DNA from 2 places in the Clostridium sp. CM037 genome. Region 1 is predicted to be linked to the other one. Evidence: riboswitches for the same ligand, from Rfam matches in the RefSeq annotation. Region 1 holds a riboswitch; the other holds the start of a gene.
The links. Region 1 has a riboswitch for FMN ahead of ribD (bifunctional diaminohydroxyphosphoribosylaminopyrimidine deaminase/5-amino-6-(5-phosphoribosylamino)uracil reductase RibD). Riboswitches for the same ligand answer to the same signal wherever they lie in the genome.
Positions count from the first base shown of each region.

Region 2: linked by a shared signal. The riboswitch ahead of ACWJKP_RS19130 (ECF transporter S component) and the one ahead of ribD (bifunctional diaminohydroxyphosphoribosylaminopyrimidine deaminase/5-amino-6-(5-phosphoribosylamino)uracil reductase RibD) in region 1 are both predicted to bind FMN.

Region 1 is NZ_CM143650.1:1,076,861-1,089,659, reverse strand. Features, by position in the region: gene ACWJKP_RS05100 (FAD:protein FMN transferase) at 1-123, opposite strand, end outside; gene ACWJKP_RS05095 (hypothetical protein) at 515-721, opposite strand; gene ACWJKP_RS05090 (5-formyltetrahydrofolate cyclo-ligase) at 993-1,574, shown strand; gene ACWJKP_RS05085 (HAD-IB family hydrolase) at 1,630-2,358, shown strand; gene ACWJKP_RS05080 (hypothetical protein) at 2,430-2,735, opposite strand; gene ribH (6,7-dimethyl-8-ribityllumazine synthase) at 3,021-3,482, opposite strand; gene ACWJKP_RS05070 (bifunctional 3,4-dihydroxy-2-butanone-4-phosphate synthase/GTP cyclohydrolase II) at 3,538-4,746, opposite strand; gene ACWJKP_RS05065 (riboflavin synthase) at 4,850-5,500, opposite strand; gene ribD (bifunctional diaminohydroxyphosphoribosylaminopyrimidine deaminase/5-amino-6-(5-phosphoribosylamino)uracil reductase RibD) at 5,485-6,591, opposite strand; FMN riboswitch at 6,885-6,998, opposite strand; gene ACWJKP_RS05055 (hypothetical protein) at 7,104-7,238, opposite strand; gene ACWJKP_RS05050 (amino acid ABC transporter substrate-binding protein) at 7,452-8,249, shown strand; gene ACWJKP_RS05045 (amino acid ABC transporter permease) at 8,283-8,924, shown strand; gene ACWJKP_RS05040 (amino acid ABC transporter ATP-binding protein) at 8,958-9,698, shown strand; gene megL (methionine gamma-lyase) at 10,195-11,397, opposite strand; gene ACWJKP_RS05030 (ribosomal maturation YjgA family protein) at 11,485-11,931, opposite strand; gene ACWJKP_RS05025 (hypothetical protein) at 12,119-12,529, opposite strand; gene ACWJKP_RS05020 (DUF4153 domain-containing protein) at 12,547-12,799, opposite strand, start outside.
Region 2 is NZ_CM143650.1:3,991,584-4,004,382, reverse strand. Features, by position in the region: gene ACWJKP_RS19150 (Na+/H+ antiporter NhaC family protein) at 1-372, opposite strand, end outside; gene proS (proline--tRNA ligase) at 618-2,054, opposite strand; gene ACWJKP_RS19140 (IS701 family transposase) at 2,323-3,528, opposite strand; gene ACWJKP_RS19135 (Tex family protein) at 3,923-6,091, shown strand; FMN riboswitch at 6,149-6,327, shown strand; gene ACWJKP_RS19130 (ECF transporter S component) at 6,417-7,046, shown strand; gene ACWJKP_RS19125 (polysaccharide deacetylase family protein) at 7,158-8,075, opposite strand; gene rimI (ribosomal protein S18-alanine N-acetyltransferase) at 8,207-8,656, opposite strand; gene tsaB (tRNA (adenosine(37)-N6)-threonylcarbamoyltransferase complex dimerization subunit type 1 TsaB) at 8,649-9,362, opposite strand; gene tsaE (tRNA (adenosine(37)-N6)-threonylcarbamoyltransferase complex ATPase subunit type 1 TsaE) at 9,359-9,817, opposite strand; tRNA gene ACWJKP_RS19105 (tRNA-Trp) at 9,948-10,023, shown strand; tRNA gene ACWJKP_RS19100 (tRNA-Trp) at 10,056-10,131, shown strand; gene ACWJKP_RS19095 (NAD(P)/FAD-dependent oxidoreductase) at 10,246-11,226, shown strand; gene ACWJKP_RS19090 (hypothetical protein) at 11,522-11,683, opposite strand; gene ACWJKP_RS19085 (ISNCY family transposase) at 11,789-12,799, opposite strand, start outside.

The sequences.
Region 1 (12,799 bases):
AATTTCAGAAGTTTCAATATTAACAGACATTTTATCTTCTATATCATTTACCCTCTTTAATGCTTTCTCGGTTGCTTTTTCTGCGTTTCCACCATATACCTTTAATTGAACAATTGTACCCATTAGATAGGTCTCTTTTTCAACAGGTTTTGTATTACCTTTGCAAGATGTTAAAAGTATTGAAATAGACAATAATAACAGTATACGACATGTTTTACGTGAACCTTTTATGGTACATCACCACCCCTAGATTGTTTTTAAATACAATATATATTATAGCATATATGTATTTAAAATAACCTCCCTATATTACTTGAAATATCCATAAAAACACGTAAGAAGTTCTTTATGTCTTTGTAATTTTACAAACACTATTACAGATATAATAATATCAGACTTTTCAGAAAGCTACAATCATTTTTCAACTTTATCAATTTAAACTGCATTATAAAGAATAAAGGTATAGAATTAAAACTCTATACCCATTTTTGAATAATATTAAATTTATTTAATTCTAATAATCCCTTTGATCCCCATTTAAAATATTCTCTATTTCTACTGCTATTTCACGACCTTTTTTGTAAGAATTAAGCCTATCCTGTGGGATAGAGTCTTTATATCTGTCCTCACCTGAAAGAAAATCTACGATTCCTTTCTTTGCACTTGGCACATCTCCAACGTGGTCTATTCCATTAACTTCTCTTATTTTTGAATTGTCCATGAATATTCCTCCTTATATTTCTTAAAGATACCTAGTATTTTTTAATACTCCTGCATCTTTAATATTATAATTATAGACTTCCCAATTTATAATTTTTAATGTATTAATGCATTACTTGAGACTTATGGAAGTGTTATTTTGCTTAAGATTGGTTATCTAAAATAATATAAACTTATATATAATTCTATAAATTGCATATATGATAAACATATGTTATACTAATTTAAATTTTATAGTATAATATTTAAATAATTTCTAGGGGAGGGTACTTATGGAAGATAATCTTAAAGATTCTTTAAGAAAAAATATGCTACATCAAAGAAAAAGTATGAAGATTCAAGATGTAAGTAATTTTAGCAATAAAATTATAGGCACAATTATGGAGTTACCTGAATTTGTAAATTGCAAAAATATCATGTTATACCTAAGTTTCAATAAAGAAGTTGATACATATCCTCTTGCCAAGTGGTGTTTGGATAACGGTAAAACAGTAATTGCACCCTATTGCATACAAACTAAGCGAGAAATAATACCTTTTAAAATAAATAATCTTACTACTGATCTTTATAAATCTAGTATTGGTGTTATGGAGCCAAAACATGATTTATTAGATAAAGTTGATATTGAGGATATAGATTTAATTATAGTTCCCGGCGTAGTATTTGATAAACATTGCAATAGGATAGGTTTTGGTGCTGGTTATTATGATAGATTTTTACCTAAAAAGACGAAACTTACTCCTACTATAGGCATAGCCTATGACTATCAAATAGTTGATAAAGTGCCCACTGGTGAATATGATGTGCCATTGGATTTCATAATCACTGAAAAAAGAATAATATTTCCCGAATAGCTAATTATAAATTTCTTTAAATAATTATATTATACCGTTGTTGGAGGTGATCACTTTGAAAAAAAGAATAGCTGCTTTCTTTGATATTGATGGTACTCTCTATAGAGATAGTTTAATTAGTGAGGTATTCAAAAAATTAATTAAAAGCGAAATAATAGAAAATGATAAATGGTACAAAGAAGTAAAACCCTATTATGTTAAATGGGATAAGCGAATAGGAAATTATGATAATTACCTGCTTAAAATGGCTGATATTTATACCGAGGCCATAATTGGACTTCATAAGTGTCAAATCGAGTTTATTGCTAAGCAAATTGTAAAGCAAAAAGGGGATAGGGTTTATACCTACACCCGAGATAGAATTAAATGGCATAAGAGTCAGGGTCACATCATTATCACTGTATCAGGCAGTCCAATAGAACTTGTACGCGAAATGTCTATAAAATACGGGTTTGATGATTATATAGGAACAAAGTATCAATTGAATAAAGATAATATTTACACTGGTGCTATTATTCCTATGTGGGATAGTGTTAGTAAGCATGCCGCCATAGAACATTTTGTTTGTAAATATAATATTGATCTGGATCAAAGTTATGCTTATGGAGATACTTCCGGAGATTACTCTATGTTAAAGTTAATTAGTAACCCTACAGTAATAAACCCTACTAAAGAACTACTCCTAAAAATTCTAGACGATGATGCATTAAAAGAAAAAATTAATATAATGCTAGAAAGAAAAGATGTGGTTTACAAGCTAAAACCAGAGCACATTGAAATATAATATTTTAATCTAATATTTTAATCTAAAAAATTAAAAACAGAATGGAAGTCCGCAACCTTCCATTCTGTTTATTATTTTTTGGTTGAAAATTTCTTTTTGGATACTACCGAATAAACAATCCATATGAGAAATAAACTTCCAATTGTTATATTTGTTATTTTATCTTTTAATAAAGGTATTCCTTGTCCGAGAAAAATTCCAAATAACATTATCCCACCCATTGCAATTAAAACAAGCTTATTTAGTTTTATATATTCATCTAAATTTTCGCCCTTATATTTTTTCCCTTGCTTCTTCTCAAAATTCAAACCAGAAACAACAGCCGACGCACCCATCATAATAAATATAATAGTAAATACACTATCGCCTATACCCATTTGGATCACCCCTATTCTACTTATCTTTAAGAATAGTATATCATAATTATACATGAAAGCGAAAAAAGTCTAGGGGTGCATAACAGTTAATAATTGTTATGCACCCCTAATGAATACCCAAAGTAGTACTTAAAAATCAGCTGAATAGCAACTTTGGGATTTCTCCGAAGTGACTTGCAATAAGAAACGTATAAACTATTAAATTTGATTTAGAATTTCTTAATCGAATTTCCAGTTTTAAGTTCGTTTGCAATGCACGCAGGAGAATTTTTTTGTTCTATTATTTTAAATTTCTTTTAATAAATTCGCCATTTCTATTGCAGTTACTGCAGCATCATACCCTTTATTACCTGCTTTTGTACCCGCTCTTTCAATAGCTTGCTCGATATTCTCAGTAGTAAGAATTCCAAAAATAACTGGAACTCCTGTTTCGAGTGATACAGATGCAATTCCCTTAGTTACCTCACCAGATACATATTCATAATGAGATGTAGCGCCTCTTATTACTGCTCCTAAACATATCACACCATCATACTTACCGGACTTAGCCATCTTTTTTGCAACTAGAGGTATCTCAAATGCACCAGGAACCCATGCAATTTCAACATTTTCTTCTGTAACTCCGTGACGTTTTAAACCATCTAGTGCTCCCGATAATAATTTTCCACCTATAAATTCATTAAATCTTGCTACTATAATCCCAAATTTCAAACCTTCTGCTATTAATTTACCTTCATACGTTATCATTTCTATTCCTCCTATTAATTTAATATCTTATTGTTTACTTGAATGTGCTTAACACTTATACTTGTTCAGAGTCAAGTAAATGTCCCATTTTTTCTCTTTTAGTTTGCAAATAGAACTTATCTTTTTCATTGTGATTCATCACTATTGCTACTCTTTCAACTATGTCAATACCATAGCCTGAAATTCCTGTTATTTTTTTAGGATTGTTAGTCATGAGTCTTATTTTTGTAGCACCTAATAGTTCCAATATCTGAGCTCCGATTCCATAATCTCTCATATCTACAGGGAAACCTAAAGCTAAATTTGCTTCTGCGGTATCCATTCCTTTATCTTGAAGATTATATGCCTTTAGCTTATTAATTAATCCTATTCCACGTCCTTCCTGCCTCATGTAAAGCAAAATTCCATTTTTCTCTTTTGCTATTGCTTTCATGGCCGCATCATATTGTTCTCCACAATCACATCTCATAGAGCCTAGTGCATCTCCAGTAAGACACTCAGAGTGCACCCTAACAAGTACAGATTCACTACTTCTTACATCACCTTTAACTAATGCTACATGATGCTCTCCATTTATCTTATTAACAAACCCATAGATAGTAAATTCACCATATCTAGTTGGCATTTGTGCCTCCGTAACCATTTCTACAAGGCATTCAGTTTTTCTCCTATAAGCAATTAAATCTACTATGGTAATCATTTTTAAATCATGTTTTTTCACATAATCCATAAGCTCTGGTACCCTAGCCATTGATCCATCTTCATTCATAATTTCACAAATCACACCTGCAGGATATAACCCTGCAAGTCTTGCTAAATCAACTGCAGCCTCTGTATGACCGCCCCTATTTAGTACGCCACCCTCTCTTGCTGCTAGAGGAAATACATGGCCTGGTCTATTGAAATCTTTTGATGAAGCCTCCGAATCTATCACCTTTAATATAGTAGTTGCCCTCTCTGCAGCTGATATTCCTGTAGTGGTAGTTACAGCATCAATAGAAACAGAAAATGCTGTTCCATGCACATCAGTATTATTTACCACCATCTGATTTATATTTAACTTATCTAATCTATCTTTAACTATAGGCATGCATATAAGTCCACGTGCATACTTAGCCATAAAATTTATGTTTTCCTGAGTAGCTTTCTCAGCTGCTATAATTAAATCTCCTTCATTTTCCCTATCTTCATCATCTACCACAACAACCATTTTTCCATTTTTAATATCTTCTAAAGCTTCTTCAATAGTATTAAATTTATACATTTTTCCACCCCTTAATTATCACTTTGTGCTGTAATCATCACTCTGTGCTGTAATCATCACTTTTGGTGATGTAATATTATTTGCTGTGTCTACAACTGATTGCTTATACAAATCCATTTTTTTCGAGAAAATCCATACCAATAGATTTCTTTTTTTCTGGAGCTTCACCATGTTTAAGCAGTTTTTCAATATACTTCGCCATCATATCACTTTCAAGGTTAACCTCGTCACCTACCTTTTTATTAATTAAAGTAGTTTCCCCTTTTGTATGAGGTATAATTGATACTTTGAAAATGTTTTCATCAACATATGCTACAGTTAAACTAATACCGTCAATCGCTATTGATCCTTTATGTACAATATACTTTAATATATCCACTGTAGTTTCTACAGACACCCAGGTGGCATTTTCTTCGATGCACAAATCTACAATAGTTCCTATTCCGTCAATATGTCCACTTACTATATGCCCTCCTAGCCTATCACTAACCATTAATGCCCTTTCCAAATTTACATGAGAACCAGATTTCAATTTCCCTAAATTACTACTTCTTATAGTCTCCGCCATTACATCTACACTGAAGCTATTTTTATAAAATTCTGTTACAGTAAGGCACACTCCATTGGTGCTAATACTGTCACCGATCCTTATTCCACACATAACCTTTGCAGCTTTTATGGTAATTCTCGCAGACCTCGCACCTTTCTCTATAGACTTTATTTCTCCAATTTCCTCAATTAACCCTGTAAACATCTATTCACGTACCCTTCTATCATAATGTCCTCGTTAAATCTAGTTACTTCAGTATCCGTAAGTAATATAGCATCACTTACATGTTCTATTCCCTGTCCTCCTACCGGAGTCTTACCTGTTGTTCCCCCAAATATTTTCGGCGAAATAAAAGTAATAACCTTATCAATGATGCCTTCTTCTAATGCAGAATAATTTAGAGTACTGCCACCCTCAAGCAGAATACTATCTATTCCCATATCACCTAGCACTCCCATTAAATAGCTTAAATTCACTCGGTTATTTTTACTTGGAGTTACAATAACTTGTGCACCGTTTTGTTTAATAGCTTCAATTTTAGTCTCTTTTGCAAATTTTGTAGTAACTACAATAGTTTTTGTTTTTTCATCACATTTTAATACCTTTGCATCTATTGGTATTTTTGCTGTGCTGTCTATAATTATCCTTATTGGGTTTTTGCTAATTATGCCTTCTCTTCTTGTAGTAAGTTCTGGATCATCATTTAGGACAGTTCCAATTCCAACCATAATTCCAGTTACCATATGCCTTAATTCATGCACATACGCTCTAGATTTTTCATTACTTATCCACTTTGACTCACCAATAGAAGTTGCTATTTTTCCGTCTATTGTCATAGCAGTTTTCATGATGCAAAATGGTTTTTTATGAGCTATGTATTTTACAAATATTTCATTTGTTTTCTTTATTTCAGTTTCCATTATGCCCGTAGTTACTTCTATGCCACTACTTCTTAGAATTTCTATTCCCTTCCCTGCAACTAATGGGTTAGGGTCTATCATTCCAATTACCACTTTAGATATTTTATTTTGCACTATAGCATCAGCGCAAGGTGGCGTTTTACCATAGTGTGCGCAAGGCTCTAAAGTTACATACATTGTTGCGCCTTCTACATTTTCTTTGGCATTTTTAAAAGCATTTACTTCTGCATGTGGTCCACCAAAATATTCATGATACCCCTCACCGATTATCCTATTACCTTTTACAATAACAGCACCAACCAATGGATTAGGATTTACGAACCCCACTGCTTTTTTAGATAATTCAAGTGCTCTTCTCATATAATAATTATCCAATTTATCACCCCTAATTCTATAATTCTGGTGCCAATCTTCATAAATATTTCTCTCTTAGTATGCATAACTTTGATCAAATAAAATCATATATGTGGCTAAAATAATAAAAGCCCTGAAAACAAAGTTTTCAGGGCTTAATAAGCTAATTATATATCTAGTCAAATCATCACCTATCGGTGCTGTTAAATCATCACCCACCGGTGCTGTTCACTAAATATATTCACAATAAAATATAAAAGCAGTATTAACTATCTTTCATAGTTAATAAATGAAAATCTCCTATATTTATCATTATTCTCCTTCTCTCATCCAGACTTTACTGTCGGCTCTGGAATTAAACCAGATCTACCTTTAGGCTCGCGGGCTATACCGCCGGTTGGGAATTTAACCCTACCCTGAAGGATCTATTAAATTTTCAACTTAAGAATACCACTTTGTTATTTTAATGTCAAGCGAATCCTATAAATATAAACAATTAATCAAAATATTAGCTATAAACACTTTTAGATGATTTATTTGTTTTTTTTATTTCTTGTTTCATTATTTTTAATATTTACATCATTCGTATGCATATCTTTGTCATTATCAGTTCTCTTAATTCCTACTGAAGATAATTGCTCATTAGTAAGTTTCTGCTTTATACTCATTTAAAACACTCCCCTTTCTTCATTTATATTTTCCACTGGAAGAGAGATTTATACTACTATGATTTTCCCATCTATTCTAAAAAATTTATAAATTTTTATCTTGTAATGATTTTATATTTATATATAAGTTAATTAATCTTTAATTTACCACTTTACATAACTAACGTAATAAAGTAATATTGTATTTATAGAATTCATAAAGGAGTGTTAATAATGAAAATTAAATTTAACTTACTAATTGTGGCAATACTTTCAACCGCTATTTTATCTGGCTGCGGAAACACCCCCACAGCTGATAATTCTTTAAAAGATATACAAGACAAAAAAGAACTAATAGTTGGTCTTGATGATAACTTTCCACCAATGGGATTTAGAGATAAAAGTGGTGAAATTGTAGGCTTTGACATTGATATGGCAAAAGAAGTAGGCAAGCGAATGGGCGTAAAAGTAACCTTTAAACCAGTAGAATGGGACGGAATTATATTAAGTCTAAACAATAAAGATATTGATGCCATATGGAATGGATTAACAATAACAGATAAGAGAAAAGAACAAATTGCTTTTTCTAAAATATACCTTCAAAATAAGCAAACAATTATTGTAAAAAACAAGTCAACTATTTCTAAAAAAAGTGATTTAACTGATAAAATTGTAGGCCTGCAAATGGGTAGCAGCAGTGAAGCTGCACTTGCTAAAGATTCACTACTTACTAACTCACTAAAGGAGGCCAAGAAATATTCAAACAATACAGAAGCGCTACTCGATTTAAACGCTGGTCGTATTGATGCTGTTATAGTGGATGAGGTAGTTGGAAGATACTATGCTAGTAAAAAACCTGGTGATTATAAAGTTATTAATGAAAATCTAGGAGTAGAAGATTATGGCGTAGGTATAAGAAAAACTGATACAAGCCTTACTGCAGAAATAAATAAACAACTAGATGAAATACAAAATGATGGAACTGCCAATACTATATCAAAGAAATGGTTCGGCAAAGATATAATCAAATAATAATTATGAATTTTTTCTGAAGGAGTGTTTGATTTGGCTAATTTTATAGACATTACAACTTATATTTTAAAAGGGAGCCTCTTTACAATTGAATTGTATTTTGCAACAATAATCTTTTGTTTGCCTCTTGGAATAATAGGCGCACTAATCAAAGTTTCAAATTTAAAAATACTTAGTAAGATTGTGGACCTCTATACTTGGTTATTTCGCGGAACACCCTTACTTCTCCAACTGTTTTTTACATATTTCGGGCTACCTATTATTGGCATTAGATTTTCTCCTTTTACTGCAGCAGCTCTTACCTTTTCTTTGAATTACGGAGCTTATTTTACTGAAATATTCAGATCCGGTATTCAATCTATAGATAAAGGCCAATACGAGGCCGCTAAAGTGTTAGGCATGAATTATAGACAAACTATGTCAAAAATAATACTACCCCAAGCCTTTAAACGGATAATTCCACCAACTTGTAATGAGGCAATTACTCTAATAAAAGATACAGCTTTAGTAGCTGCAATTGGATTACAAGATTTACTAAGAGCTGCTAGAGAAATTGTAACTAGAGATTTTACAATCACTCCTTTTTTTATTGCCGCAATAATATATTTAATCTTTACTTCTCTTATTGTGTTGGCTTTTAAAAATCTTGAAAAAAAATATTCCATTTACGAATAAAGAACAATGCGATAAATAAAGGATGGTGCTACTATGGATTTACTCAAGATATGTAAAATAAATAAAAGTTATGATAAAACCCAAGTTTTAAAGAATGTATCTTTAAGTTTAAAAAAAGGCGAAGTAATATCAATTATCGGTCCTTCTGGCTCTGGAAAAAGCACTCTGCTTAGGTGCATAAGTGGTCTTGAGCATATGGATAATGGACTCATTGAATTTAATGGCATAACTATTGCAGAATCTAAAAAGAAAATTAATAATATTGAATCAATTAATGCTGCTAAAAAAATAGGTATGGTTTTTCAAAACTTCAATCTATTCCCTCATAAAACCGTTCTTGAGAATATAATTGAAGCTCCTATTATAGTAAATAATATAGATAAGAAAGATGCTATAGACATTGCAGAAAAACTACTTTTAAAAGTGGATTTATTAGATAAAATAAATTCTTATCCTTGTACTCTTTCTGGTGGACAAAAGCAGAGAATTGCAATTGCTAGATGTCTTGCAATGAATCCAGAATTAATTCTTTTTGATGAACCAACTTCTGCATTAGACCCTGAACTAGTCAGCGAAGTGTTGAAGGTCATTAAATCTCTTGCCATTGATAAAATATCACTCATAGTAGTTACACATGAAATGCAATTTGCAAGAGAAATATCAGATAGAATTATTTTCATGGAAAATGGAGAAATACTAGCGAACTCCACTCCTGAATTACTATTTTCTAATTCTAACCATGCCAGGGTAAAACAATTTCTAAACCTTGCATAGATATGAAATCAAACCTTTATATAAATTATAAAAAATCAACTATAGGAATGACACTTTTTTCATGGCTTCTATGTCTTAATTTACAAATTAATTAATTATTAAATCACAATTTTCTAACATGTATTATATAATATTTAGAATTAATATATATAAAGGAGCATTACTGATCACAATTTCAATTAAATCTAAATATAATAAATTTTTGACATCTTGGGGAATAATAAATTTTTATGGCCCTCTAACTTCAAGAAAATCAACATTTAAGGAAATTAATAACTACAATAACAAACAAAAACACCCAATCAAAATATCCGATATAATCATGATTAGAGGGTTTAATTAATATAAGATAGAAATGAAGATACTGATGTTATATGGAATGGATTAACAAGATTATCAATAACAGATAAGAGAAAATAAAAAAAATAGGAATTATTATCTACATGTTAACATGTAGATAATAATTTCTACTTTTACTTATTTATTATACTACTTACTATTTAATAATTAAATTAAGAGCTTGGTCTAGATCGGCAATAATATCCTCAACATTTTCAAGACCTACTGCCAGTCTTATTAAACCATCACTTATACCAGCTTCTAATCTTTCCTCTGGTGAATATGGTGAATGAGTCATTGAAGCAGGATGTTCAATTAAAGTTTCAGCATCTCCTAGACTAACAGCTATACTGCACAGTTCAGTAGAATTTATAACCTTTTTACCTTCTTCAATTCCACCTTTTATTACAAAAGCAATAATCCCGCCTGGAAGATCCATTTGTTTTTTTGATAATTCATATTGAGGAAAACTTTTAAGTCCTGGGTAATATACGTTTTCTACTGCTGGATGAGCTTCTAAAAATTCAGCTACAGCCATTGCATTTTTACAGTGTCTTTCCATTCTTATTTCTAGTGTTTTCATTCCTCTTATAATCAAAAATGCATCAAAAGGACTCAAACTAGCTCCAGTCATATCCTTAACACCAAATAATCTAACTCCATCAATAAATTCTTTAGATCCAACAGCAAAACCAGAAATTACATCACCGTGCCCATTTATAAATTTAGTTCCAGAGTGTACTACAACGTCTGCACCTAGTTCTAATGGTCTTTGTATGTATGGAGTACTAAATGTATTGTCAACTATAACCATACAATTTTCTTTTTTATGAGCAATCTTTGCTATTTCCTCAATATCTGTTATAAGTAATGTTGGATTTGCAGGTGTTTCTAAGAAAATAACTTTTGTATTTTCTTGCATAGCATTTCTAACATTTTCTGGATTTGAAACATCAACAAAAGTAACTTCAACACCATATCTAGAAATACCATGAGCAAAAAATGCATGAGTACAGCCATAAAGGGTTTGTGCTGCAATTATATGATCTCCAGCCTTTAATGCTGTCCACATAGTTGAAGATATAGCTCCTATTCCTGATGCCATAGACATACATGCTTCTCCGCCTTCAAGCATTGCCAATTTTTCTTCTAAAACTGTATTAGTAGGGTTCCCAAGTCTTGTATAAATATAGCCATCTTCCGTTCCTGCAAATCTATTTCCACCTTGCTGTGCTGAATCAAAAACAAAAGTGGCTGTTTGATGTATTGGAGTTGCCAATGCACCATATTGATCCTTCTTATTTCCACCATGTATAGCTTTAGTTGCAAATCCACTATTACGTAAATGTTCTCTATTCATTACAATTCCCCCTAAAGTAATTTTTTCTTTATATATAGATGTATACGTAACCACAGTGTCATTTATTACTAAAATATTTCAGTGTATTCAATTAGGCTTTACGACTTTATTCACATCCAAATCAATTTTATTTTTTTCATTACGTTTTTGAATTACTCCCCCTAAAATATCAAGAATTATGCCTACTAAAATTCCTATAGCGTACCCTATTAAGTCAATCCACGAAAATACATATCCTAATACCAATCCACCTAAAGTTGTTTTTCTGATATTATCTATCCAGTTAACATGATATAATTGGCTCATCTCAATAAGATAGCAAAATGATATTCCGATTAATTCAATTATCTTTGTTTTCATCTCTCTAAAAATAAAACCAAAAGCAATAAAAATCATCAACGCCCACAGAGCATCGCCCAAATATGTATTCAAAAAAGATGGTATGGCATTAGTCATCTTTCTTGAACATAACCCTAAAATAACTACAATTATTATCATGACCGAATACAATAATCTATTACGTTTGTAAGTCATACCTTGCCCTCTCTCTCCATATATTTACCATTCCCAAAAGCTTGAAAGCCAATAAAAAATCCTAGTTATTACTAACCAGGCTTCCTTTAAGCAGGCTAACATGAATAATCCTTTCTATTTTTATTAGTTTTTAGTTCCCAGTTTAAGAAGATTGTGAAATAATAATATATTTTTTAAGCCCCCAATATTATATTAAATTTTTACTATAGCCATCAAAAACATACCAACATAAACATAACTGAATTATACTAAAAAGCATAAATTCAACAGTTGCCAAGTACGTCTCTCCTAACATTACCACTTGAGCAATAAGGCTCATAATTAATATCCCACCCATTACAGCAGACACAACCCATGACCTACTATTTTCTTTTCTAAAACTAAAGATCGCTGCTATAATATTTCCGAGTCCAAATAATATGATTGCAATAATACCCGGAGTAACCCAGCTTTCAAATGGAACTTTTGATAGCCATTCTTTTGGATATTCAATAAATATTCCATCACTTGAACTTACCATCATTACTCCAATGCAAATAGCTCCTACTGCTAACATCAAGTCGTAGACCCCTAATAAATCTTCTCTTATTTTTTTCAATTTACATTACCCCCTGCTTACTCTATAACCTTTCTAGCCCTATATTTAGAATAATTAAATTCATACCAGGAGTCGCCTTCTAATAACTCTTTCTTCACATTATTTATATAAGTATTTATCTCACTAGAAATGAAAGCATTAGAATCATCTTTTAGTCTTAATATCTCTGGAATAGCATCATATGATAAAGTTTTTAGATATTGTACATCAATTTTCTGAGTTTTATAATATATGTCTATATTTTTTTCAGCAATTATTCTATCTACATTA
Region 2 (12,799 bases), 1.3 Mb from region 1:
TATTGTGCCGGACGTTCCGAGAGATGTACCTATTAAAAAAGATACGAAACAACTGGTTAAGAATGCAGATAAAATAAACATATTGGGCCTTATTAGGGTTATACAATAATAAACTATTGCAGGTACAGTGCCAGAGACAATCCATATAGATGTAATAGCCCCAATAAGAATAAAAATCTTTATAATTATGAGAGATTTTTTGCCCCCATTAAAAGACATATTTGACAAGCGTTTTAGGGGAATTCCTCTTTTAAACTCCACTAAAATAAAGAGGATTAGCCCGGATATTAATGGATATGCAAGAAATATGCCTTTTAAAACACTCAAAACTAAAAGTGCAAATGTAACAATAAAAGCTATAATTAAATCCATTGTCATCACCTACTTTAAAAAAATTTAAATTAAGCCTATAAGCATTTCATCTATTGTTATTAGTATAACAAAATAATACAGGTATTCAATAAAAAGTATAACCATAAGTTGCTAATATTGCATTGCTACAGGTAACGATTTAATCAATTTACCAAGAGGGGATAGAAGTATATCGCGATTTATTAAGGTATAAATTTAAAAAATTAAAAGCGATTGGCATAAACCAATCGCTTTTATATTTAAATTTAATAAGCTCTTCCCCAAATAACTGTAGCTTTAGATGGTTTTCCACAACATAAGCAAACGCCTTTTTCTTCTGGCATATTAAATGGCATGCATCTAGAAGACGCACCGGCTACTTCTTTTACTTTTTCTTCACAAGCGAGCTCTCCACACCATGGAGCGCTAACAAATCCTAAAGTTTCATCAAGAAGTTCTTTTAATTCTTCTACGGTGCTTGCGTTAAAGGTTCGGGTATCTTGTGCATTTTTAGCTTTTTCAAATAAAGATTTTTGAATATCTTTTAAAATCTCAGGTACTTTTGTTTCGAGTTCTGACATTGGAACAATTATTTTTTCGCGACTATCACGTCTCACAAGTACTACTTGATTATTTTCTATATCTTTTGGACCAACTTCTAAACGTAGCGGAACACCTTTCATTTCGTATTCGCTAAATTTCCATCCAGCCATTTTATCGCTAATATCCATTTTTACACGTGAAAGCTTTGATAATATATTTTTAAGTTCTGTAGCTTTTTCAATTACGCCTTCTTTATGAGGTGCAATTGGAACTATGATAAGTTGAATTGGAGCTACTGCTGGTGGCAGTATTAGACCATTATCATCACCGTGAACCATAATTAAAGCCCCGATAAGTCTTGTAGACATTCCCCAAGAAGTTTGGTGAACATAAGCAAGTTTACCAGTTTTATCTGAATACTGTATGTTAAATGCTCTTGCAAAACCATCTCCAAAATTATGAGAAGTACCACATTGAAGTGCTTTTCCATCATGCATTAAACTTTCAATTGTATAAGTTTCATTTGCTCCTGCAAACTTTTCTTTTTCTGTTTTCTTACCTTTTATAACTGGAATAGCAAGGGTTTCTTCACAAAAGGTTGAATATATATTAAGCATTCTAAGAGTTTCCTCTTTTGCTTCTTTCGCCGTTGCATGAGCGGTATGGCCTTCTTGCCATAAAAACTCTGAACTTCTAAGAAAAGGTCTTGTGGTTTTTTCGCAACGCACAACGGAACACCATTGATTATATAATTTAGGAAGATCATTGTAAGATTGAATTATTTTTGAATAGTGATCACAAAATAATGTTTCAGAAGTTGGCCTAACGCAAAGTCTCTCTGCTAGTAGCTCGTTGCCTCCGTGTGTTACCCAAGCAACCTCTGGTGCAAAGCCTTTAACATGATCTGCTTCCTTTTGAAGTAAGCTCTCAGGAATGAACATTGGCATATATACATTTTCATGACCTGTATCTTTAAACATTTGATCTAAAGTTTTTTGAATATTTTCCCAAATTGCATAGCCATAAGGTCTTATTACCATGCAACCTCTAACGCTCGCATAATCAGCAAGTTCCGCTTTTTTTACAATATCGGTATACCATTTTGCAAAATCTTCTTCCATAGAGGTAATAGATTCTACAAATTTTTTTCCTTTTGCCATAATTATTTTCCTCCGATTCAATAAAATATTATAAAATAAATACAAAAAAACCCGTAAAAGGGCACTATAAAATCAATCATAGAATAAAAATAATAATATGTCAAGAAAACAATTCGTAAGGATTATTAATACCGCTTGTGAGGTTAACAAAGAGATAATCGAAAGCTAGCTCTTTGTTACCAAACCATTTTTTTGAATCTATATAGGGTATCTATAAACGAGCGAATTTTATAACAAATTATTCCATTATAAATTAATGTCAATTGTCCTAAGCTATTTTTAGTGTTTTAAAAATAGCTTCAAGAGAATTTCCTAGGTCAGCTTGATTAAAGATCCAAGATACCCTTTCTTTTTTAGATTGGTTTCTTGCATTCTTAATACCAACGTTAAAATTTAACGTGCCATTGCTTACTTCCAATTCGCAATATACGTAGGTAATCATTAGCAGCAAGAAGTATCTGTTTATACTTCGGTTACTTCTTACTTGGTAATGATTTAAACCAAGATGTTTTTTAGTTTCTCTAAAAAAGGTTTCAATTGGCCATCTAAATTTATAGTGATTTAGGAGTTCTTCAGTAGTAATAGTAGTATCTAGACTTATGAATGCTCTTAAGCAACCAGGTTTAAATAGAGCCTCTTTAGGCCAACAAAGAGCTATCAAAGAATCATTTGCATCATTAAGCTTGCCTCTATATGTGTAGACAAAATATTCATTGTTGCCAACTTTGACTAGGTCGACATCATCCTTAGTTAATATCTCGCACATATGATTAAGCTTAATTCCAAGTTTTTCACGACCTTTTGGATATATCACTCTATTTGTTCTTAGACCACCAATATAGGCGTAGCCTGATCCTTTAGAAACTGCGAACAATTTTTTATTACTATACCAACTATCACATAAAACATAACCTTCATTTACTGGTTTGGGTAATGATTTTATAAACTCAATTGCCATTTGGATTTTACTCATATTTTCTTTGTCGTATATCGCCATAGTATATGGCATCACAAGTGTATCGCACAGTAACATAACGGTAACTAATTGATGACCATAAACTGTTTTACCTTTTAAATGAGAATGGTGGAATCCACATTTTTCAGTAGGTTTCTTAGCCTTTGACGAGGGCACAGTCTTCTCCGAAATAGTGTCATCTATTACAACATAAATAGGTTTACCAGTTGTTTTAGACGTCTCCCATATTCTCATAATTACACGTTTTTTTAGGGCTTTTTCAACAAAGTTTTCGTCCCATGGACTCTCCGATAGAAACTTTCCAATATTAGTCCTATGCCTAACCGGCATAAAATCTGAAACGTCGGTTACTTTTCCACAGTAGCCTTTTGTCACCATAGAATTTATAAATAATATTAGATGATGAATTTGAGGAGTTGTGAGATAAAGAGTTATCTTTAATTCAATTAAAAATTTGTATATTGTCGATGATTTTGTTACAATTGAGTTATTAAACATTTATGTTTTCTCCTTAGTTGTATTTTGTGTAGTGACTTAATTATAACAGGAGAATGTATAAATGTTTTTCTTTTTTTGATATATGGAAATTGGTGGAATCATTTTCGCTCATTTATAGGGGTATAATATATGTGTTAACTATAAAAAAACAATATAAGACAAAGGGTTAAAAGACAAGACCATATTAACCTTTCAAATATTTCTCCTAAAAATTTCTATATAGTGTATAGATATGAGGATAGAATTCGTGGTATGATTAAATATGTTGATTTTAGTCCATTAAATTTAAAATATAAATTATGTGAGGAGGAATAGCTATTTAGGTACATGAAAATAAAGTATCATAGTGACTTGTTATTTATTTGAATGTGACTTACAAAAATAGCTAAAAAACATGGGAAATGTAAATAACAGATTAATTAAAGAATTTTCAATAACTAAAGAACAGGCGGAAAGTGTAATTGAATTATTAGATGAAGGGAATACAGTTCCTTTTATAGCTAGATATAGAAAAGAGAGAACTGGGGGACTTGATGATATAATCCTTAGAAACTTTACAGAGAGGCTTATATATCTTAGGAACTTAGAAGAACGAAAAACAGATGTAGTACGTCTTATCGGTGAACAAGAAAAATTAACAGCGGAAATTGAGGAGTCAATAAGAAAAAGCGAGACATTGACAGAAATAGAGGATATATATAGACCTTTTAAGCCTAAGAAAAGAACTAGAGCTATCATTGCGATAGAAAAAGGGCTTAAACCTTTAGCTGAAATTATTGTATGCGGCGAGTTTAAGGGTGATATAAATGAGTATGCAGAGAAATTCTTAAGTGAAGAAAAGGCAGTAAATAGTACTTCGGACGCACTTCAAGGTGCTGGGGATATTATTAGTGAAATGATTTCAGATGAAGCTGATTACAGAAAGTGGATTAGAGCATTAGTGCATAATCAAGGAAACGTTGAAACTAAAGGCGGTTCTGATGATACTACTCCATTTGAAATGTATTATGAGTATAAAGAAGGGGTTAAATCTATTCCACCGCATAGAATTCTTGCTATAAATAGAGGAGAAAATAGTAAGATACTTTCTGTGAAAATCAAAGCCGATAATGATAAGATTACCCAGTACTTAAGAGCTAAATGTTTAAAAGGGAATAATGAAACTGATAAGTATATAGAGTTAAGTATAGGTGATTCCGTAAAAAGACTTATATTCCCATCAATTGAGAGAGAAATAAGGTCCGGACTCACAGAAAAGGGTGAAACTAGCGCTATTGAAATATTTAAAGCTAATTTAAAGGCACTCTTAATGCAGTCACCTATAAAAGGAAAGGTAGTGCTTGGATTTGATCCTGGGTTTAGAACAGGGTGCAAAATAGCGGTGCTTGATGATACTGGTAAGCTTTTAGATATAGCTACAGTATACGCTACTGCGGGCAGTAAGGACGGTATTCAAAAATCTATAGATATTATTAAAAAATTGGTAATTAAGCATAATGTAGAAGTAGTGTCACTCGGTAATGGGACTGCTAGTCGTGAATCTGAAGAAATTTTAGAGCAGATAATTAAAGAACTTAAGGATGAATGCTCAAAAGATTTGTACTATGTTATAGTCTCGGAAGCGGGAGCCTCAGTATATTCAGCGTCAGAGCTTGCATCTAAAGAATATCCAGATATAGATGTATCTATTAGAGGAGCTATTTCTATAGGGCGAAGACTTCAAGATCCATTAGTGGAGCTTGTGAAAATTGACCCGAAAGCTATTGGAGTTGGACAATACCAACATGATGTAGCAGCTAAAAAACTCGATGAATCCTTAAAAGGAGTAGTTGAAGATTGTGTTAATGCTGTTGGCGTAGATCTTAACATTGCAACACCCTCTTTATTAGCTTATATATCAGGGATAAATGCTGCTATAGCTCAAAATATTGTAGTGTATAGAGAAGAAAATGGTAAGTTCAAAACTAGAAAAGAATTATTAAAAGTGAAAAGATTAGGAGCAAAAGCATATGAGCAATGTGCAGGATTTTTAAGGGTTATGGAGAGTAATGAATTTTTAGATAACACCTCAATTCATCCAGAAACGTATAATGCTACTAAAAAATTATTGGATTTTTTAAGGTACACAAAAGAAGATCTTAAATCTTTAAACTTTAAAGATTTGGATGATAGACTAAAAGATATTAATATTAATATGGATGAGCTTGCACAAATATTGGAGATAGGTGTTCCAACTCTTAGAGACATTATTAAAGAAATTAAAAAGCCTGGTAGAGATCCAAGAGAAGAACTACCGAAGCCGATATTAAAAACGGGTGTAGTTCAAATGTCCCATCTTAAACCGGGAATGAAACTTATGGGTACTGTTAGAAATGTGTCTGACTTTGGAGCTTTTGTTGATATTGGAGTTCATCAGGATGGGTTAGTGCATATAAGCCAGTTATCAGATAAATTTGTAAAGCATCCATTGGATGTGGTTAAGGTTGGCGATATAGTAGAGGTTAGTGTGATAGAAGTTGATGAGAAAAGAAAAAGAATATCATTATCAATGAAAAATAATTAATTAATATGTTGCTTATTTTACTGTACTTATATATAATTAAATTATAAAATAAAATTTAATAATCTTCAGGGCGGGGCTAATTTCCCCACCGGCGGTAAAGCCCGCGAGCCGTAAGGCTGATTCGGTTTAACGACATTTTGGAAGACAGTTTTCCTTCCGAAGTCGTTAAGACAGCACCCTTGGGTGATGATTTGATTCCGAAGCCGACAGTATAGTCTGGATAAAAGAAGATGTGATATATATAAATTTGCCCTGGCATAGTACTATGTCAGGGCTTGTATTATATCCATCCCTAGGAGATATAGTTAATTAGGGGGCACTAAAAATGAGAGACGAAAAACTTGTTAAACTAATCAAAATTTCACTTTTATCTGTTATGGCTTTTCTTTTGATGTACATTGAGTTACCAATACCGATTTTCCCTGATTTCTTAAAAATTGACATCAGCGACCTGCCAGCACTTTTAGGGGCCTTTGCATTAGGACCAATAGCTGGAGTAGTTATTGAACTCTTTAAAAATATATTACATGGAATGCTAGCTACTAAAACAGCCTTCGTTGGAGAAGTAGCAAATTTTCTAGTGGGTTCATGTTTAGTATTAGTATCCGGATATATTTACAAGACCCGCAAAAGTAAAGGTGGAGCTATTGCTGGATTATTAATAGGAGTAATTTGTATGTCGATTTTTGCAGGGATATTAAACTATTTTGTTGTTTTACCTTTATATGAAAAAGTATTAGGATTCCCAGTAGCTACCGTTATAGAAATGGGATCAAAAATAAATCATAACATTGTCGATTTAAATTCTTTCATTATTTGGTCAATTATTCCTTTTAATTTACTTAAAGGAATGGTATTATCAGCAATGACTTTAGCTTTATATAAGAGTGTTTCGCCTATACTTCATAAAGAGAATATGGAGAGAGAATACAAAAGTAGAGAACAAAAAATATAAAAAACACTGGTATATAAATATGGACTTATTTCAAAGATTTTAAAAAAAGGGTATTAACAAACTAAAGGATGACTTCTGCACAATGCAGAAGCCATCCTTTAGTTTAATTGTTCACCATTCACAATTAACCATGCTTTTAAATGTAGATATGGATGTTTTAGGATATATTCCATATCTATTTAGCTCTAGTAAAGAATCTCCTCTCTTTACGCTTCCATTATTAACAGTAACAGCCATTCGTATTCCTATTTTAGGCAGAAGGTTTAATACATCATCGTTATGGTGCCCATAAGGATAAGAAAGATAATGGCTGCCGGTTAGTTCCGTATTTTTTATTAAATCTTTTTTTACATAATCTAAAGGTTTTGTAATTAAATAACCCTTGTTATTCTCTGTTTTATGTAAATTATGGGTATGGTTTGAATATTCAAATACATCAGTAGTTTCAGAAATATTTTTCCAACTTAGGAATTGTTGTGTTTTAGGGTTAAATTCAACACTATTATCCTTAACATAAGATGTAATTAAAAATTGTGCAGCTTTAAAATTATATTTCTTCAAAATAGGATAGGCATAAATGTAGCTACTTAAATATCCATCATCAAATGTTATACATACTGATTTTTTAGGTAGTTCCATATTCCCTAAGAGCCACTGTTCTAATTCAGTTAGATTTATTGTAGTGTATTTATTAGTGTATAAGTAGTCCATTTGTTGCTGAAAATTTTCAAGATTTAATACTACACCATTATTTGTAAATGTGTTTTCTTTTTTCTTTAGTAGATGATGATACATCAATATTGGTATTTTTTTTGACACACCTTCAGTTTGATCAAATGTTCTAACAATCGGATCTTTAAGCGTTGTTGATAAGCGTGGGATGTTAGACGAATTATCTACTGGTTTTGGTGATTTACTCTGAGAATCATCTGAAACTATTGTGCTTTTACTGGAAGTTGGACTAGCTAAGGAATTGCATCCAACCAATAGTAATGCAAAAAATAGTGCTAATATAATTTTTTTGGTCATAAATATTACCCCTTACTCTAATATATTTTAAACAGTTCACCCACATTATACCATTTTATTCTCGTGCTTGCTAAATTTTTAGTAGAGAATAAAAAAAAGACTGGCAAGAGCTAGTCTTTTTACGCTATCTGCTATAGGTGTCGATTCCACATAATTACTGCATCTTCGCCGTTATCTTCATAATAATGACGTCTAATGCCTTCATTTTCAAAGCCATACTTTTGATATAAGTTTATAGCAGCAAAATTTGAACTTCTAACCTCTAATGTTATTGCTGTAACTTTTAGTTTCCTGCAAATTTTAAATAAGGCTTCCACTATGAGGTCGCCGCCGCCATGACCACGGGCATCAGGGTGAACTGCAACATTAGTAACATGGGCTTCATCTATAATTAGCCACATTCCTCCGTAGCCTACTATAGAATTGCCCTTTTTTAATACAACATATTTAGCAAATTTATTATCTAGTTCACTTTGGAGTGATTCGTAGCTCCATGAAATAGGAAAGCTTAACTCGCTAATATTGAGTATGGATTTAATAGATGATGCGTCCATTGGGAAAATTTTAAAATCGCTATTCATTTTTTATTTGTCTCATCTTTTCTTGGTACTCCCTCTCAGCTTGCGGCTGCCTAAGGTAAATAGGCACTGACGAGTATATATCATCGAATGTTCCATTAGATAAAAGGTTGAGCCCTAATTCTCCTAGGGATGAAGCCTTAGCTAAGTTTAAATGCGCTGGAGCAAAATTGGCTTTAGGTAAATTTGCTATAAGTTTTTCTTTGAATTTGAAGGTTCCATCTCCTACAAAGGAAATATTGCAATTTTTCTCTTTAAGCATATTTATTAACTCATCTAAGGAAATATTAATATAGTCACTGATGCGGGTGAGCTCGTAATTATTAAAAGTATATAAGGCAGTATAAACATTATCTCTTAAAGCATCTAGCAAAGGACAAATAAGTCCATCTGTATATGCTAAGTTATATGCTAAAGAATCTAAGGTAGATACAGTTACAAAAGGCTTTTTCGAGCCTTGGCTTAATCCCTTAATGGTAGCCATCCCTATTCTAAGGCCTGTAAAGGAACCGGGCCCCTTTGATGCTACAAAGGCATCAATATCACTTATGTTTATTCCTGTATTTTTTAATAATTCGTCAATTATAGGCATAAGTATTTGAGAATGTTGTTTTTTATAATTAAAAGTTATTTCACCAAGAACTTTGTTATCGTCAAGGATAGCACAAGTTGCTGATTGTGTAGCAGAATCCAGACTTAAAATCTTCATAGTTTTATCTCCTTTATATAATCATATCTTTTATCAGAATATCGGATGTTAATCTTTCTGAAATCATCTCCCAATCTAGGAAGCTTTTCTATGGTAATGGATAAATTATTGGGTGGAATCAGTTCTTCAATATAATTAGCCCATTCAATAATGCTAACGCCATCACTAAATATATATTCATCAAAGCCTATAGCTGCTATTTCGTCAGGGTCATTTACCCTGTAGACATCAAAATGATATAATTTCAAGCGACCTGTATATTCATTTACAATTGTAAATGTAGGGCTTGTGATATGATCTTTTATATCTAAGCCTTTTGCAATTCCTTTTGTTAAATGAGTTTTGCCAGTGCCTAAGTCACCAATTAAGCAAACTATGTCCCCTGAATTTACACGTGAACCTATTAGTTCGCCTATTTTATAAGTTTCGTCTACTGTAGTTACTATGTATTCCATAAGTTTCACCTCACTAAATATTTTATCCTAAAACATAGAAAAAGAAAAGGCCTCAGTGTTTCCTAAGAGATTAAAATATAAAAAAATCTTGCTTTTATTTATAACACGTGATATAATTCAGATGTATTTTAGGGGTATGGCTCAATTGGTAGAGTAGTGGTCTCCAAAACCATTGGTTGTAGGTTCGAGTCCTACTACCCCTGCCATTTTTACATTTTTGCATTTTAAAAGTTAATAAAGGGGTATGGCTCAATTGGTAGAGTAGTGGTCTCCAAAACCATTGGTTGTAGGTTCGAGTCCTACTACCCCTGCCAAATAAAACCTGTGAAATTATTTTCACGGGTTTTTACGTTACTTATTTAAATATGCATTATAATGAATCATTAAATTTTAATGTTAGGCATCTGAAAAAAACTGGAGGGTATGTAATGCAACTATATGACATAGTAGTAATTGGGGGAGGTACAGCAGGCCTTGCAGCAGCTATTTCAGCTAAAGAGCACTATAAATGTAGAATTTTGATTTTAGAAAGAGAAAATCAATTAGGCGGAACAATAAATCAGTGTATTCATAATGGATTTGGCAAGAATATTTTTAGTGAAGAATTGACAGGACCGGAGTTTGTGCAGAAATTTATAGATAAAGTTAATAAATTGGGTATTTCATATAAATTAAATACTACTGTTTTAGATTTAAGTAATACTAAAGAAATTAATGCAGTGAATGCGTGTGATGGGATTTTTAAAATTGGAGCGAAAGCTATAATAATTGCGACCGGATGTAGAGAAAGGCCAAGAGGATTTTTAAATCTGCCAGGTAGTAGATGTGCAGGTATATACACGGTGGGGTGTGCACAGAAATTTATAAATATAGAAGGGTATATGCCAGGAAAAGAAATAGTTATATTGGGTACAGGAGATATTGCATTAACAGTAGCAAGTAGGCTAGCAATTGAAGGAGCTAATGTTAAAGCTGTAGTTGAAAGTAAAGATTTTATTGAGGCAACTGACAAAGAGCTCATTGATTCGCTGAATGATTTTAATATACCTTTAAGAACAAAACAGAAGGTGGCGGATATCAAAGGCAAAACAAGGCTTGAGGGGATAACTTTAGTAAAGATTAATAAAAATAATGAAGTTATTAAAGATAGTGAGGAATATATTTCTTGTGATGCGTTACTTTTATCTGTAAACTTATATCCAGACAATGAATTAGCAAAACAAGTAGAAATACTAATTAATGAATCAACAGGAAAAATTGAATTAAATGAAAGTTCACAAACTAATATAGCTGGCGTCTTTGCCTGCGGAAGCGTAGCTATTGGTTATGATTCTTCTGAAAATGTGGTAAAGCAAAGTTATAACATAGGTGTTAGCACTTCGCAATACATAAAGAATTCTAACATTTAGTACGTAAGCTTTTATGGTTTACCAATATAAGTGAAATTAAAACTGTTAGCCTATTTTAATGGGTTTTTTTATTTGCGTAAATGTAAACGTGAAAAATGATGACATAAATAAAAAAATAGTATGTCAAGCATTTTTGAAAATGTCCCAAAATATTTAAAACATTAGCACCAGTTTTTCTGGTGCTTTTACATTGATTTTGATTACCTAATGCATGTTGTGCAAACTGGATATAAGATTATTTAGTTACTTTGAAATTTCTCCTAAAATCTTTCCTAAATATCTTTTAGCCGTAGGCTTATAATTTTTGATGCATTAAAGCATCTCCTTCTGAAATGTCATTAAAACTGAAAAATTGTTTTTGAGGGTATGCAAGAATCCTTCCATTTATATTAGCGTAGCTAGTGAATGGGAATCCAGTTATTTTTGTCAATTTGATTTTATTAGCTTTTGCTTCCATTGGCCAGTTTCTTAATCTATTATTGAGATATGTTTTGGGTTCACTTAATAAACCTTAGAAGATTGTCTTTTTCAAAGATCTAAAATGAACAGATTTTTAGTGTTCCTATGCTACATTATCGCTGCGGTGAGCCTGTTTATTTAGATACCGCTCAAAAGAATCTTGTTTCCAAGGATGACTCATTGGTGGTATGTAGCGTTTTCTAGGTTGGTCATTTGGAACAACTAAATCAAAGTTCTTAGAGGAAAGTTTATGCCCTGGTAATAAATCTAGCGCATAAACCTTTTCATCTACACACAAGAAAATCTCGTCACTAAATGCCTGAATTACCATTCCAGATGTTCCTTTGCGATAATGTACAGGATGACCATTGGAATCTATAGGTAAATAGTAATTCTTTTTAAATTTGATACAGCTTCCGTTATCTACCTTCCTACTAGTCAATACGGCAAGAGTTAAGTTGATTTTTTCATTATCTGGTTGCATTTCAAAGACAGATTTGATATCATCAACAGGTAATGCAAACTGAGCATTGAATTCTTTTATGTAGGAGTTTAAGAATTCGTTTGCTTGCTCAATTGTGTTTATACCAGCTAGTCGCATTTCCAAGGGGAGGCGTGATTGTAACGTCTGAAACATTCTTTCTACGCGTCCCTTGGCTTGTGCAACACTACTGGTTCTAATTTCTATACCCAATTGTTTACACGCATAGCTAAACTGTGTAAATGTGTCCTCTTCAACTGAAGGGGATTTTTTTTGTTTATATTCAAATACAGTACGTCTATCAGTGAATAACATGTAGGGAATACCATAGTCAGTAAGCACTTGGTGTAGTACATGATAGTATCCGTTTAAAGTTTCCTGTGGATCGAAATAAGCCCCCATAATAGCGCCAGTGGCATCATCTACAGCGATATGCAACTGACTTTTTTCATTACCGAACCAAAGATGTACCGAAGCATCCATTTGAAGCATTTCACCTGTATAAGCACATCTTGGACGTCTAGGATGTGCATCCTCGGCAGCAATTATGGAACTTTGAATTTCAGCAATTTCTTTAATAGAATTAGTTGTTTTTTGTAGTTCTTTTAATTCTGCCTTGATCCTTTTTCTTGT